DNA from 3 places in the Duganella sp. Root198D2 genome. Region 3 is predicted to be linked to each of the others. Evidence: riboswitches for the same ligand, from Rfam matches in the RefSeq annotation. Region 3 holds a riboswitch; each other region holds the start of a gene.
What was found. Region 3 has a riboswitch for cobalamin ahead of ASE26_RS18165 (TonB-dependent siderophore receptor). Riboswitches for the same ligand answer to the same signal wherever they lie in the genome.
Positions count from the first base shown of each region.

Region 1 (4,378 bases), on a different contig from region 3:
CTCGAACAAGCCGCTACCGCGGGCAAGATCATGCTGGTGGGGATCGGCCCCGGCAGCGTAGAGCACATGACGCAGCGCGCCCGTGATGCCATCGCCGAAGCCGACGTAGTCATCGGCTATGTCACCTACATCAAGCTGGTGGCCGACCTCATTGAAGGCAAGGAAATCATCCGCAAATCGATGACGGAGGAACTGGACCGCGCAGTCAGCGCCCTGGAGGCGGCACGCGCCGGCAAGAAGGTCGCGCTGATCTCTTCCGGCGACGCCGGCGTCTACGGCATGGCCGGCCCGACCTACGAGGTGCTGTTCCAGTCCGGCTGGACGCCGGAGGACCCGGTGCAGGTGGAGATCATCCCCGGCGCATCCGCACTGAATAGCTGCGCCGCCCTGGTCGGCGCACCGCTGACGCACGACTTCTGCGCGATCTCGCTGTCCGACCTGCTGACGCCCTGGCCAACCATCGCACGCCGCCTGGATGCGGTAGCGATGGCGGACTTTGTGGTGGCGCTGTACAACCCGAAAAGCGGCCGCCGCACGCGCCAGATCGTTGAAGCGCAACGCCTGTTCCTGCGCCACCGCCGCCCCGACACCCCCGTGGCCATCGTCAAGAGTGCCTACCGCCGCCGCGAAAACATTGTCTTCACCACCCTGGACTGCATGGGCGACGCCGACATCGGCATGCTTAGCACCGTCCTGATCGGCAACAGCAATACCTTCATCCGTAATGGCCTGATGGTCACCCCGCGCGGCTACGCCAACAAATACGATATGCAAGAGGGCGGGACGACGCGCGAAGGTGAACGCGCAGGCCGCTCGCTGTCGACCGGCTTGCTGGGATGGCTGGATACGCTGCGCGCCGAACACGAAGCCGGCGCCAGCATCGAAACACTGGCAGCGCAGTACCGCCTACCGGCCGACTACATCCAGGCCACGCTGGACGAGCCGTGGCAAGCCGAAACAGTCACTGAAGTGGACGGGGGCGAGGCATGAGCGACGCTCCAGTCAAACCAAAAATCAGCAGCTACCACCGCCATCTGCTGATCTGTACCGGCCCGCGCTGCACCGCCGACGGCCAAGCGCAGGCCTTGTTCGATAGTCTTGGAGATAAATTCAAGGCCGCGGGCCTGAACGAAGGCGAGCTGCGTGTGAAGCGCAGCCGGGTAAGCTGCTTCGCCGCCTGCAAGGGCGGCCCGATCGCCTGCGTCCAGCCGGATGGCACCTGGTACTACAATGTCACTCCCGAGAACATGGACCGCATCATCGACCAACACCTGTGCAATGGACAGGCCGTCGAGGAAATCGTGTTCCATCAACAGTGAGAGTAGAAGTGCAGAGTAGTTTTGACCAGGCAGGAATTGATGCCGTTTATCGTGTGATTGCCGAACGGCGCGACGTGCGTCACTTCGTGCCCGGTGCAGTGGATGAAGACCTGCTCATGCGCCTGCTGGCCGCAGCCCACCAGGCGCCCAGCGTTGGGCTGATGCAGCCGTGGCGCTTCATCCGCATCCAGGACCCCGCTTTGCGCGAGCAGATGTACCGGCTGGTCGATGAAGAACGCCAGGCTACCGCCGCAGCCCTGGGCGAGCGCAACGAGGAATTCATGCGGCTGAAGGTCGAAGGTATCCGCGAATGCGGCGAAGTGCTGGTGGCGGCCCTGATGGACCAGCGCGAAAGGCACATCTTCGGCCGCCGCACTTTGCCCGAGATGGACCTGGCCTCGGTCGCCTGCGCCATCCAGAACATGTGGCTGGCCGCCCGCGCTGAAGGCTTGGGTATGGGCTGGGTGTCGCTATTCGACCCGGCCAGGCTGGCGTCTTTGCTGGGCATACCGGAGGGCGGCAAACCGGTCGCCATCATCTGCCTGGGTCACGTTGCCGGCTTCTATCCCAAGCCGATGCTGGAACTCGAAGGGTGGGCAAAGCGCGGCAAACTTGCCGACCTGGTTTATACCGACAGGTGGCAGGATAACAACAATGCATAGCGTATAATCGCCGCCGTTTGGTGCCTCGCGCGCGTTCAAGCGCGCAGTTAAACGGGAAACACATGGCCATGCTGCTTCAGCCAGCAAGCCAAGGTGTGCTGCCCCCGCAACGGTAAGCAAGCGTCGTTCTTCACGACAGGTCGTCTCTCAAGCCACTGTGCGCAAGCATGGGAAGGCAAGACGGTCCGCCTTGCCAGCCCGGATACCGGCCAGACAGGTGGTGCACACGTCGGCAACGATGCGTGCGCTGTTCGGTCGCGCTCACGGGGAGGTGGGCGGGATTGCCGATTCAAGCATCCATAATGAAAAAATCATTGATCCCCATGATCGCGGGGGCGTTGTGCGCTGTCGCGCACGCACAAGAGCAGGAAGCACCAGCAAGGGTGTACGTTGTTGGCCACCACTACGACAATGGCATCCGCACTTCCGACGCAGCCAGCGAAGGAACCATCACCGCAGCATTGATTGCCAACCGGCCCGCTTTGCGGCCCGGCGAAATCCTGGAATTCGTTCCGGGCATGATCGTCGCCCAGCATAGCGGCGATGGCAAGGCGAACCAATACTACCTGCGCGGCTTCAATCTGGACCACGGCACCGACTTCGCCACCTTCGTCGACGGCATGCCGGTCAATATGCGTACACACGGACACGGCCAGGGCTACACGGACCTCAACTTTCTGATCCCGGAGCTGGTAAGCAAGATCCGCTACCGCAAAGGCCCTTATTACGCCGACGAAGGCGACTTCGCCTCGGCTGGTGCTGCGCACATGGGTCTGGCCGATAAGCTGAACGAAGGCTTCGCATCGCTTACCGCCGGTGTGCATGCCTATCGCCGCGGCGTCGTGGCGAATTCCACCGAGGTTGGCAACGGCAACCTGTTGTACGCACTGGATCTGGGCCACAACGACGGCCCATGGCAGATGCCGGAGAGATTCCACAAGTCGACTGGCGTGCTGCGCTACAGCTCGGGGACCAGCGCGGAACGATTCAGCATTACCGGCATGGCTTACAAAGCAGGCTGGCACGCTACCAGCCAGATTCCGTTGCGCGCAGTGCAGGACGGGCGCCTCGACGAGTTTGGCGCGGCCGATCCAAGCGATGGCGGCCGCACGGCGCGCTACAGCCTTTCCGGCGAATGGCGCAAGCGTGTTGGCGATTCGCTGACGGAAGCCCACGCCTACGTGGTGCGCAATGACCTGGCGCTGTACAACGACGTCACCTACTTCCTGGATGATCCGGTCAACGGCGACCAGGTCCTGCAAACCGAACGCCGCAAGATGACTGGCTTCGACCTGACCCAGACCTGGTTCGGGCAATTTGGTGACCGCTCGATGGAAAACAGCATCGGCGTGCAGGGCCGCTTCGACCGCATTGCCCCGGTCGGCCTGTATGCAACGACGCAGCAGCGCGTGCTGCACCCGATCGCCGAGTCGCGCGTGACAGAAGGCAGCGTGGCGGTGTGGTTCCAGAACACCGTGCAGTGGACGCCTTGGCTGCGCTCCATCACCGGCCTGCGTTATGACCGCTACAGCTTTGATGTCGCCAGCTCTATCCTGGAAAACTCCGGGAAGGTGAACGATCACATTGCATCGCCCAAGCTCTCATTGATCCTGGGGCCCTGGAGCAAGACGGAGTTTTTCGTGAACTACGGAGAAGGCTTCCATAGCAACGACGCGCGCGGCGCCACGGCCCGCCTGTCGCCACGCGAGCGCGAGCCCGTCGAGCCCGTCACACCGCTGGTGAAGACACGTGGCTCGGAAATCGGCGCACGCAGCGAGTTCGTGCCTGGCTTGCAAAGCTCGATGGCGCTGTGGCGCCTGCGTTCTGGCTCCGAGCTGGTGTTCTCCGGCGATGCAGGCGACACCGCACCTAGCCGCGCCAGTAAACGTTCCGGCATCGAATGGAACAACCACTATGCAGCCACCAGCCATTTGCTGCTGGACTTCGACCTGGCCTATTCGCGCGCCCGCTACACGGAGTTCGATGCGGCCGGCGACCGTGTTCCGGGCGCTGTGGAAAAGGTGGTGTCATTTGGTGCGACACTGAACGACATCGGCCCATGGTCCGGTGCGTTCCAGCTGCGCTATTTCGGTCCGCGTCCGCTGGTGGAAGATAACAGCATTCGCTCAGCCAGCACGGCGCTTGCCTACCTGCGCACTACCTATCGCTTCGATCGCCGTTGGCAATTGACGGCCGACGTGTTCAACCTGTTCGACCGCGAGGCGAGCGATGTCGATTACTACTACCCCTCACGACTTGCCGGCGAGCCGGCAGAGGGCGTATCCGACATTCACTTTCACCCCGGCGAACCACGTACGGTGCGTTTGACCTTGCGCGCGGTGTTCTGAGCGCCCAGCCCGGCCAGGTATGCGCACAGCATATCGGCCAGGGCGCCTG
Region 1 is NZ_LMIC01000012.1:320,695-325,072, forward strand. Features, by position in the region: gene cobJ (precorrin-3B C(17)-methyltransferase) at 1-990, shown strand, start outside; gene ASE26_RS14005 (ferredoxin) at 987-1,319, shown strand; gene bluB (5,6-dimethylbenzimidazole synthase) at 1,328-1,981, shown strand; cobalamin riboswitch at 1,983-2,210, shown strand; gene ASE26_RS14015 (TonB-dependent receptor) at 2,284-4,329, shown strand; gene ASE26_RS14020 (TetR family transcriptional regulator) at 4,278-4,378, opposite strand, start outside.
Region 1: another riboswitch for cobalamin. It lies ahead of ASE26_RS14015 (TonB-dependent receptor); the one in region 3 lies ahead of ASE26_RS18165 (TonB-dependent siderophore receptor).

Region 2 (4,378 bases), on a different contig from region 3:
ATCAGGCCGACAAAGCCGATGCTGCCGGCTGTGGTGACGGCGCTGGCGGTCAACAGGCCGGAACAGAAGAACAGGCCCTTGCGCAGGGCCCCGACGCGGATGCCCAGCGTGGCTGCCGCTTCGGCATGCAGCGCCATCACGTTCAGCGAACGCGCTACGCGCAAGGAAAACGCCAGCCCACCGGCCAGTACGATCCACGGCAGCCAGCGGATCGGGGAGCCGGACAGGTCGCCGATCAGCCAGAACACCATGGTGCGCAGGCGGCTTTCCGGGGCGATCGACAGCATCAGGGTGACCACGGCGATGCAGCCGGAAGACAGGATCACTCCGGTCAACAGCAGCAGGGCCGTCCCGCCTTCCGCCGCGGTGCCGCCGCGCAGGTCGCGCCGCGCCAGGAAGTACAGCATCATCGATACCACGACCGCGCCGGCGAAGGAGGCGGCATCCACCATCCACGCTGCGCACATGAACAATAACGCCGCCAGGGCGCCGACCGAGGCGCCCGACGAAATGCCCAGTACATAAGGGTCGGCCAGCGGGTTACGCAGCAAGGCCTGCATCATCACGCCAGCCAGCGACAGCGAAGCGCCGGTGACGAAAGCCGTAGCGGCCCGTTCGGCGCGCAGGCCAAGCAAATGGCCGGGCAAGGAGGCAGGCTGGCCGCTGATGAATTCCTTCAGCGCCCCAGGCATGTCGGCCAGCGGAATACTGACCGATCCGATCATGCCGGCAGCCACCAGGCTGGCCAGCGATAACAGCAGCAGCAGGATGATGACGGTAACGGCGCGCAGGCGCAGGTTGGCGGAAAGAGGATGCATAACGGGCAGCTTATCTCATTTATTTGTAGCTGTAGCGCAGGCCGGCATACACGGCGGAACCGGCGGTGGCGTAGTTGCGCGCCAGTTCATGGTGTTTGTCGGCCACGTTGTTCAAGCGCAGGGTGGCGGTCCAGGAACGGTCGAATTCCCAGGCCGCATACAGGTTCAGCAAACCATAGCCGCCCAGGCGGTTGCGGTTGGCCGCGTCGTCGAAGCGATAGCTGGACACCTGCCATTCGGCGCCGGTATTCAGGTTGCCCGCAGTATATTCCAGCGCCACATTGCCGTGGCGCCTGGCGCGGCGCACCAGCAGCTTGCCGCTGCCGTCGTCTTGCGGATTTTGCAGGTCTGCGCTGGCGGACAGCGTGAAGCTGTTGCCCAGTTGCTGGCGTGCCGACAGCGAAATGCCTTCCAGCGTGGCCTGGTTGACGTTGTAGGCGCAGCCGTTGCGGAAGCCGGGCCGTGGGCAAGGCGTGGTGTTTACCAGCAGGTCGGTCAGCTTGTTGCGATAGGCGACAGCACCCAGTGCGGTGCCGCCCTGCTCGAAGTGGATGCCGATCTCGCGGTTGCGACCCTGTTCCGGACGATTGGCCGGCAAGCCGTAGCCTGGGTAGTACAGCTCATTGAAGGTCGGCGCCCGGAAGCTGCTGCCATAGCTGGCGTTGACGCGCAGCCCTGGCGTGAAGCGGTAGCCGTAGCCCAGCGAGCCGGTGCGCTTTGAACCATACTGAGAGCTGTCGTCATTGCGGGCGGCTGCGGCCAGCAGATGCTCGCCGCGCTTCATGTTGTAGCTGGCAGCCCAGGAAGTGGTACTGCGCTCGCGTACCAGGGCTGCGGTATTGGATTCGATTTCTTCCTTGCGATGTTCGGCCAGCAGCTGCAGGCTATCGGATCCCAGCGCAATATCGTTCTGCCAGCTGTATTGGGCCTGCCTGGTGTCGATCTGGCTGGCGCTGGCGGTGAAGCTGCCGGACTTGTCGCGCGATTGCGCAGCTTGCGTCGTCATCTGCCACACGTCGCTCAGGCGATTGCGCGAATAAACCGCGACTGTGTCAATCTTTTGCGTGCTCCATGCGCGTACCTTGCTGCCGCTGTCGAAGCCCGCTTCCTGGTCGCTATGCAGGAACAGAGCGCCCAGTTCGTGGCCGCGCGCGACCTGCCATGCCAGCTGCCCATTGGCGTGTTTGCGCTCGTAGCCGTCGTCGTCCTTGTTGTAGCTGGTGCTTGCCGGCAGAGTCGCGGAGAAGCCGTGGGAGCGTTCCTTGCCCGCGCTGAGCGCGTAATTGAAGGCGCCGGCGCTGCCGGAAATACCAGCGCTGCCGGAACGCGTACCGTAAGTACCTGCCAACACGCTGGCATCCAGCGCCAGGCTGCCCTGGCCTTTCCTGGTGAAGATCTGCACCACGCCGCCGATAGCGTCGGCACCGTACAAGGTGCTCAGCGGGCCGTAGACGACCTCGATATGGTCCACCGCGCCCAGCGGAATCGCGTTCCATGCCGCCGCGCCGCTGCTGGCGGACCCGATGCGCACGCCGTCGACCAGTACGATGACCTGGTTGCCGTTGGAGCCGCGCAGGAAAACGCTGGCGTTGGTGCCGGGGCCGCCATTGCGGGTAACTTCGATGCCGCGCTGGCGCTGCAGCAATTCAGTGATGGAGCCGGCGCCGCTGCGCGCGATTTCTTCGGCGCCGATGGCCAGCGTGTCGCTGATGATGTCGCGCGCTGCCTGCGGCGTGCGGGTGGCGGTGACCAGCACGGAATTCAATACCGGAACCTGGGTTTGTGCCTGGACGGCAGGTGCGGCAACGGCCAGTGCCAGCGACGCGAGGGCCGCTTGCCGTGTGACGGGAAAAGACATGACAACTTTCTTAACGGGCCGCCGGCCCACGTCCCCGTAAGCCGGCATGAACAGGAACGGGCGCAGGGCGCGTTCCCACCTGGTCTGGCCGGTATCCGGGCTGGCAAGTCTGGCGGCCTGGCCTTCCCATGCTTTCGCACAGTGGCCGGGAGGTCGCTGCCGCACATTGAAGGCGGCACTTGCTTACCGTTGCGGGGGCAGCACACGTTGGCTGTCAGGGACAGCGCCGTGTTTCCCGTTTAACTGCATTCGAGAATTCGATTGCGGGCACCAAAACCCCGCCATTATACGGGCTTGGCGGGCCAGGACAAGCGAAGGATCTCGCAATACTTGATGTGGTTTGGCTTGGCGGCCGCCTGTTGCAGGGGCTCGCCGGCGGCGATGGCAGCCATCAAGCGGATGGTGCCGGCGTGGCAGACCACGATGGCGTCGTGCTGTAGCGCGTCGAGGAAGGATTGCACCCGGCCGGCCACTTCGCGCACGGTTTCGCCGCCGCCGGGGCGGTAGCCGAGCAGGTCGGCGGCCCAGGCATCGACCTCGGCGCGTGCGATGTCGGGCCAGCTGCGCAGTTCCCAAGTGCCGAAATTCATTTCCATCAGGCGTGCGTCGGGCGCGAAGGCGCCCAGCAGGGAGGCCAGGGCAGTGCAGCGTTGCAGGGGACTTGAATACAGGCGATAGCCCCGCGCCAGGACATCGGCCAGTTGCGGTGCCAGCGCGGCGTAGCCGGCGGCGAGGGCGTCCGCCGCCGCCGGGATGTCGCTGCTGCCGTAGCACACGCCGGATGCGACGTCGGGCTGGGGGTGGCGGATAAGGATCAGTTCCACACGCAGGCCAGCACGCCGAGGTTGAACACGGCTTCCGTCAATTGCTGGACGGCGCCGAGGCAGTCGCCGGTATAGCCGCCCAGGCGCCGCTGGAATTTGCGTGCCAGCCAAAACGTTGCCAGCAGCATGCCGGCCAAGCCGGCGCCCAGTGCGGCAGGCGACAGCCAGCCCAGGGCCACGGCACCCGCGGCCGGGAGGGCTGCGGTCAGCGCTGCGATGGCAAATTCGCCGTTGCGCATCTCCTGCGCCAGCGGCTTGGCCTTGCCCTCGGCCCGCGCATACTCCATGCGCCAGATCAGGGAGCAGGCCATGAGGCGCGACAGCGGGTGCGCCGCCAGCAGCGCGCCCAGCACCGCCAGCTTCGGCATGCTGGCCAGCGTCGCCACCTTGGTCGCCAGCATCAGGCCGATGCCGATGGCGCCATAGGCACCGATGCGCGAATCCTTCATGATTTCCAGAACGCGCTCGCGCGTGTGGCCGCCGCCAAGGCCGTCGCAGCTATCGGCAAACCCGTCCTCGTGGAAAGCGCCGGTGGCATAAATGGCGGCAGCGGTAGACAGCAGCACGGCAACCGCCGGCGGCAGCACGAATGCGGCCGCCGCGTAGACGCCCCCCGCAATCGCCGCCACCACCAGCCCTACAGCAGGGAAGTAGCGCGAGGCATGATGCAGCCAGTCCGGCTCGAAACCGACCCAGCGCGGAATAGGCAGGCGCGTGAAGAATTGCAGTGCAATGAAGAACAGGCGCAGCTGCTGCATGGGCGATTACTCGGACTTCTCGCTGACCTGGGCCGACTCGAAAGTCGCCATCTGGTTCAGGAAGTTGACGGCAGCGTGCAGCAGCGGCACGGCCAGCGCGGCGCCGGTGCCTTCGCCCAG
Region 2 is NZ_LMIC01000024.1:14,795-19,172, forward strand. Features, by position in the region: gene ASE26_RS19495 (iron ABC transporter permease) at 1-818, opposite strand, end outside; gene ASE26_RS19500 (TonB-dependent receptor domain-containing protein) at 838-2,676, opposite strand; cobalamin riboswitch at 2,745-2,966, opposite strand; gene ASE26_RS19505 (histidine phosphatase family protein) at 2,961-3,500, opposite strand; gene ASE26_RS19510 (adenosylcobinamide-GDP ribazoletransferase) at 3,491-4,258, opposite strand; gene cobT (nicotinate-nucleotide--dimethylbenzimidazole phosphoribosyltransferase) at 4,265-4,378, opposite strand, start outside.
Region 2: another riboswitch for cobalamin. It lies ahead of ASE26_RS19500 (TonB-dependent receptor domain-containing protein); the one in region 3 lies ahead of ASE26_RS18165 (TonB-dependent siderophore receptor).

Region 3 (4,378 bases):
CGCAAGGGCGTGAAATAGATCCAGTGCATGACCGAGCCAACCCAGTTCCAGCCACGCTCGTTGCGCGTGGCGTCCCGCACTAACTCGCCAGTGCGGCTGGACACATACAGGACACTGCCCACATCGTCGTTCGCCCGAACCCGGTACAGCGGCCGATGTCCGCTGACGGAACCAAAAGACCACTGGTCCAGGTCAATCCGGTCCACCGCCAGGCTGCTTGCTCCAGGCGCCGCATTTCTGGCTGAGGCCTGGGCGATAGCCTCCGTGACTTCCAGAGCGGTGCCGGTGTCCGCCCAGGCTGACCACCGGCGGCCATCGCGCATGAAGTGATAGGCAGGACGTCCTGCAATGGTATTGATCTTTACCGCAGAGGGAACGCCGGCTTGGCCGGAAGATTGCCATGCATCCCAGGCGCTGGCCTTGACCTGCTGGATATCCAATGGCGCCAGCCACGCCATGCGTTCCTGCTTGTTAAGGGCAGGATATGGCACGTACATCATGACGATGCCGGAGATGAACCACATCAGCACGAGCAAGCCGATGGCGATGCCGAGCCAGCGGTGCAGCAGGTGCAGCTGGCGTTTCCACGATCCCACGGTGCGGGAGATCAGTAACGCCACTGCACGGTCAGCTCGGCGTGGCGGCGCTCGCCCAGCAGGTACTGGCTATCGCTGTATGAGGTGCTGGCATAAAGCTTGTCGCTCAGGTTGCGCAGGTTCAGCTGCAGCAGCACATTGCGGTTGACGTTCCAGCCAAGCGACGCGTCCATCGTGGTATACGCGGCGAGCGCCTGCGTGTTGCCATTGTCGATATAGCGTTCGCCAACGTAGCGCGCGCCGATCGCCACGCGCCATGAGTCTGCATGGTAGTTCAGCCACACGTTGGACGAGATCTTTGGTACGTCGGCCGGACGCATCCCAGCGCGCGAGCGATTGCCGCTTTCGATCAACTGGTCGAACCGGGCATCGGTGTAGGCCGCATTGGCCTCCAGGCGCCATTCCGGCAATAGGGTCACACTGGAGGTAAACTCCGCGCCACGCGACGATTGCGATCCGCCCTGGATCGACAGCGCCGGACTGGATGGATCGCGCGTGATGATGTCGTTCTTGCTGATGCGGTACAGTGCCGCAGTCCATTCAGCCTTGCCGTTCGCCAGGGATTGCTTGATGCCGGTTTCGACTTGGCGCGAGCTGGTCAGCTTGTAGCGGCTGCTGGCCAGGTTCAGCGACAGCAAACTGCCAACCGGGTCGCTGCCGCTGCTGACCTGCCCGTACAGGGAAGCGTCGGCGGCCAGCTTCCAGGTCAGGCCCAGGCGCACTGCGTTCGAATGCAGCCTGGTGGTAAAGCCGGCGGCACCGCGCAGGCTGGCGCGCTCGACCTTGTACTGGTCGTGGCGGAAACCGGCAAGCATCAAAAGGCTTGGGTTGATGGCGTAGGCATCTTCCACATACACGGCATTGGTGGTGGTATCGGTGCTGAAGTCAGGCCGCAGCGGATCAGGGCTGGCAAACAGGCCCGGATTGAAGCCAGTCGGGGCTACTGTGGATGATCCGCCGTAGGGCGAGTTGTTGGCGTGGGTGAAGTTGATGACAGCAGCTTCCCAGCCAGCTACGACGCGGTTGTCTCCGCCGTTCCAGCGTGCTTCCAGTCGATTGCCGGTCTGTTCCTGCTCATGCCGGATGGCGATATAGTCGCTTCGCTCCACCACCTTGGCTTGCGCATCATAGGAATAATATTCCGCATTGCGCCAGTTCCGGTGCACCTTCATGTAAGCGAGCTCGTTACTGATGGCCAATACCGGGCTGACACGCCAGGTGAAGCGGGCAACGGCTTTGTCATCCTTGTACGAGATGTCGGCATCGCCGACGTTGTAGTTCTGGTCGCGAAGTTCGCGCGCGATACGGCCATTGACAAGGGGCGTGCCAAAGTAGCGCTGCGGTTTTTGTTCCAGGTGGTCGAGCGAGAAGTCGAGGTCGAGGCCGGGCGCCAATGAACAGGTCAGGCTGGACAGGATCTTGCCGCGGCGGGATTGGCCGCGGTCGATGAAACCTTCGCTATGATCGGCATAGGCGTCGATGCGGAACGCCGCTTTCTCGCCGAGTGCGCCAGTTGCGCCGACACCGCCGCGCAAGGTCTTGCCGCCGCCGACACCAGCCATGGCCTCGAAGCTGGTGGCGCGCTGTGGAGCTTTGCGTACGGCGTTGATGGTTGCGCCGGTGGTGCCGCTGCCATAGACCACGGACCCCGGGCCGCGCAGCACGTCGATGTATTCATAGCCCCAGGGGTCGGACGGATAGGTGGCCGTACCGGAACCGACTTGCGGGCGCTGGCCATTCTCCAGTAGCGCAATGGCGCTGTTGCCGCTGAAGCCGCGTGCAGAGTAGGCGACTCCGTTACCCGGCGAGCTCGTATCTGTCAGGCCGGTAGTACGCGTGATGGCATCCTTGACCAGCAGGTCGCCACGCGCCTGCATCGTGTCGGCGCTGAGGGAGTCGACGCTGGCCGGCAGTTCCTGTGCGGTCAGGTCCAATCTGCTTGCCGTAGCGCCAGGGCGCGTCAGTCCGAGGCCCTCATACGCCGTCGCTCCCTGTACGGTTACGGTTGGCATGATCTCGGTTTGCTGAGCCCAGGCAGCGGAAGTGAAAAGCACAGAGATCGCGGCAACGATAGGGCGCAGGGAAGGGGAGCGGGCTGGTCGGGATGAGGACATGGATGGATTTCTGCTGGGACGGCATGGCACGCGCGCATTGCGAGCGCGAGTGCGCACAACGACCGAGTGCGGTAGCTTTAGCGATAAATGGAAAACGGCGAAACATATCTTGCAAGAGCCACACCCCGGGCTTTGCTTAATCATCGTGACTGGCCGGTCTTCTGGCTTGCCTTCATTCTTCCCTGATCGTGCCTTCCCGTGCGTTGGACAGTGGCGGTTGATCAGAGTCGTCAGGCTTACAGCAGCGGGGACTGCGCCGGAATGGTGCGAGATGAAAATCCCGCGCGTCACCGGCTTCCCGTTTCACCCTTCGGCCGACAAGCAGAAGGGCACCTTTCACGTATTGGCGCGCATTCTACATGCAAAATGCGATCAGAGGTAAATTTGGGCCACGACAGGGGTACTTCGTCCACGGCCGTGTGAAATGGATCAATGCTGAGCAGTCACGAAGCCAACACAACGTTCAGAAGGTTGTGTGCTCTTCTTCGAAAAGCCAGGTGAGGGGATTTTTCTACCATCGAAACGGCCATTATTCCCTCCAACGACGCAAAGATTAACTCGGCGAGTTCGCGCTCTGCGCCGTCCTGCCGCAATCTCAAATTGGCCGGTTCGCTGTGCAGAATCTTCTCTAGCCAGTCTATATTCTGCGTTGCAAACCGCTGTAACTCTTCAATGCATGTACGCTCCTGGAACGACGGTTCGCGCACCATCATCAGGTACATGCAAGGCCGCTTGCCGTCCTCCAGCATTTGCGCGAAGAGTTCGGTGTATTGCCGAAGGTGCTCAGCAAGCGTCAAGCTACCTGATCCGGAAATCGCATTCAGCCTTGATGCCTGCTCTTCTCGATATAGTTGCATTGCCTGTCGGGCCAGATCTTCTTTCGATGCGAAATGATGGTAAAGGCTCGGTGCCTTAATCTGTAGGTTATCAGCGATTTGCCGCATTCCCAGTGTGCTGAAACCGAACTGCTGAAACAGGCGTATCGCCGCGCCCAGAATGGCCTCCCGGGTGAGTGACGCTTGATTTGCTTTGACAGGCGCCATGGGTGTCACTCCAGAATCTCGATGCCACCGCGGTGGGCAACGAACAGAAGCGCTTCTTCCAATGCGTAGGCCTCATGCTCGTCGCTTCCCTGGACATGAAGTACGTCTCCTGCCCGCATCTCGACGTCATTGAAGCGGATAGCGCCTTCCAGAATACAGATTTGCTCCCACCCATGATGGGAATGTTTTGGAAAGCGTGCGCCCGCCTGGAACCTGGCCAAGTAGCCGCCGTCGCCGTCATTACCTGTCCAGGTCGAACATGTCTGAATCCCGGGAATGCCTGAATCGCACCATTCACGGTTAATTTGCCGAACCAAATTCATTTGCTGATTTCCATCTCATAAGGAATACGGAACTCTAACTAACGTTCGTTAGGTTGTCAATGGCAGGTTCATCTGGAGCAAGCCAGGGCATGACCCTGGCTTGCTCGGTGCCTGTTGCTTGGTCTCGAGGCCGGTATCGGACGCTTGAGGGGGATCAGAACTTGTACTGCAGGTTGGCAAAGAACGACCGGCCGCGTGGGTCACCGTAGGTCGGGTCCCAGGTCACTTCGAAGTAGCGCGACTGGTTGGTGAATGGCGGCGCGGTATCGGCGACATTAATCACGCCGGCGCGCAGCTTGAGG
Region 3 is NZ_LMIC01000023.1:79,643-84,020, forward strand. Features, by position in the region: gene ASE26_RS18160 (PepSY domain-containing protein) at 1-620, opposite strand, end outside; gene ASE26_RS18165 (TonB-dependent siderophore receptor) at 608-2,608, opposite strand; cobalamin riboswitch at 2,844-3,062, opposite strand; gene ASE26_RS18170 (TetR/AcrR family transcriptional regulator) at 3,154-3,753, opposite strand; gene ASE26_RS18175 (cupin domain-containing protein) at 3,759-4,076, opposite strand; gene ASE26_RS18180 (TonB-dependent receptor) at 4,231-4,378, opposite strand, start outside.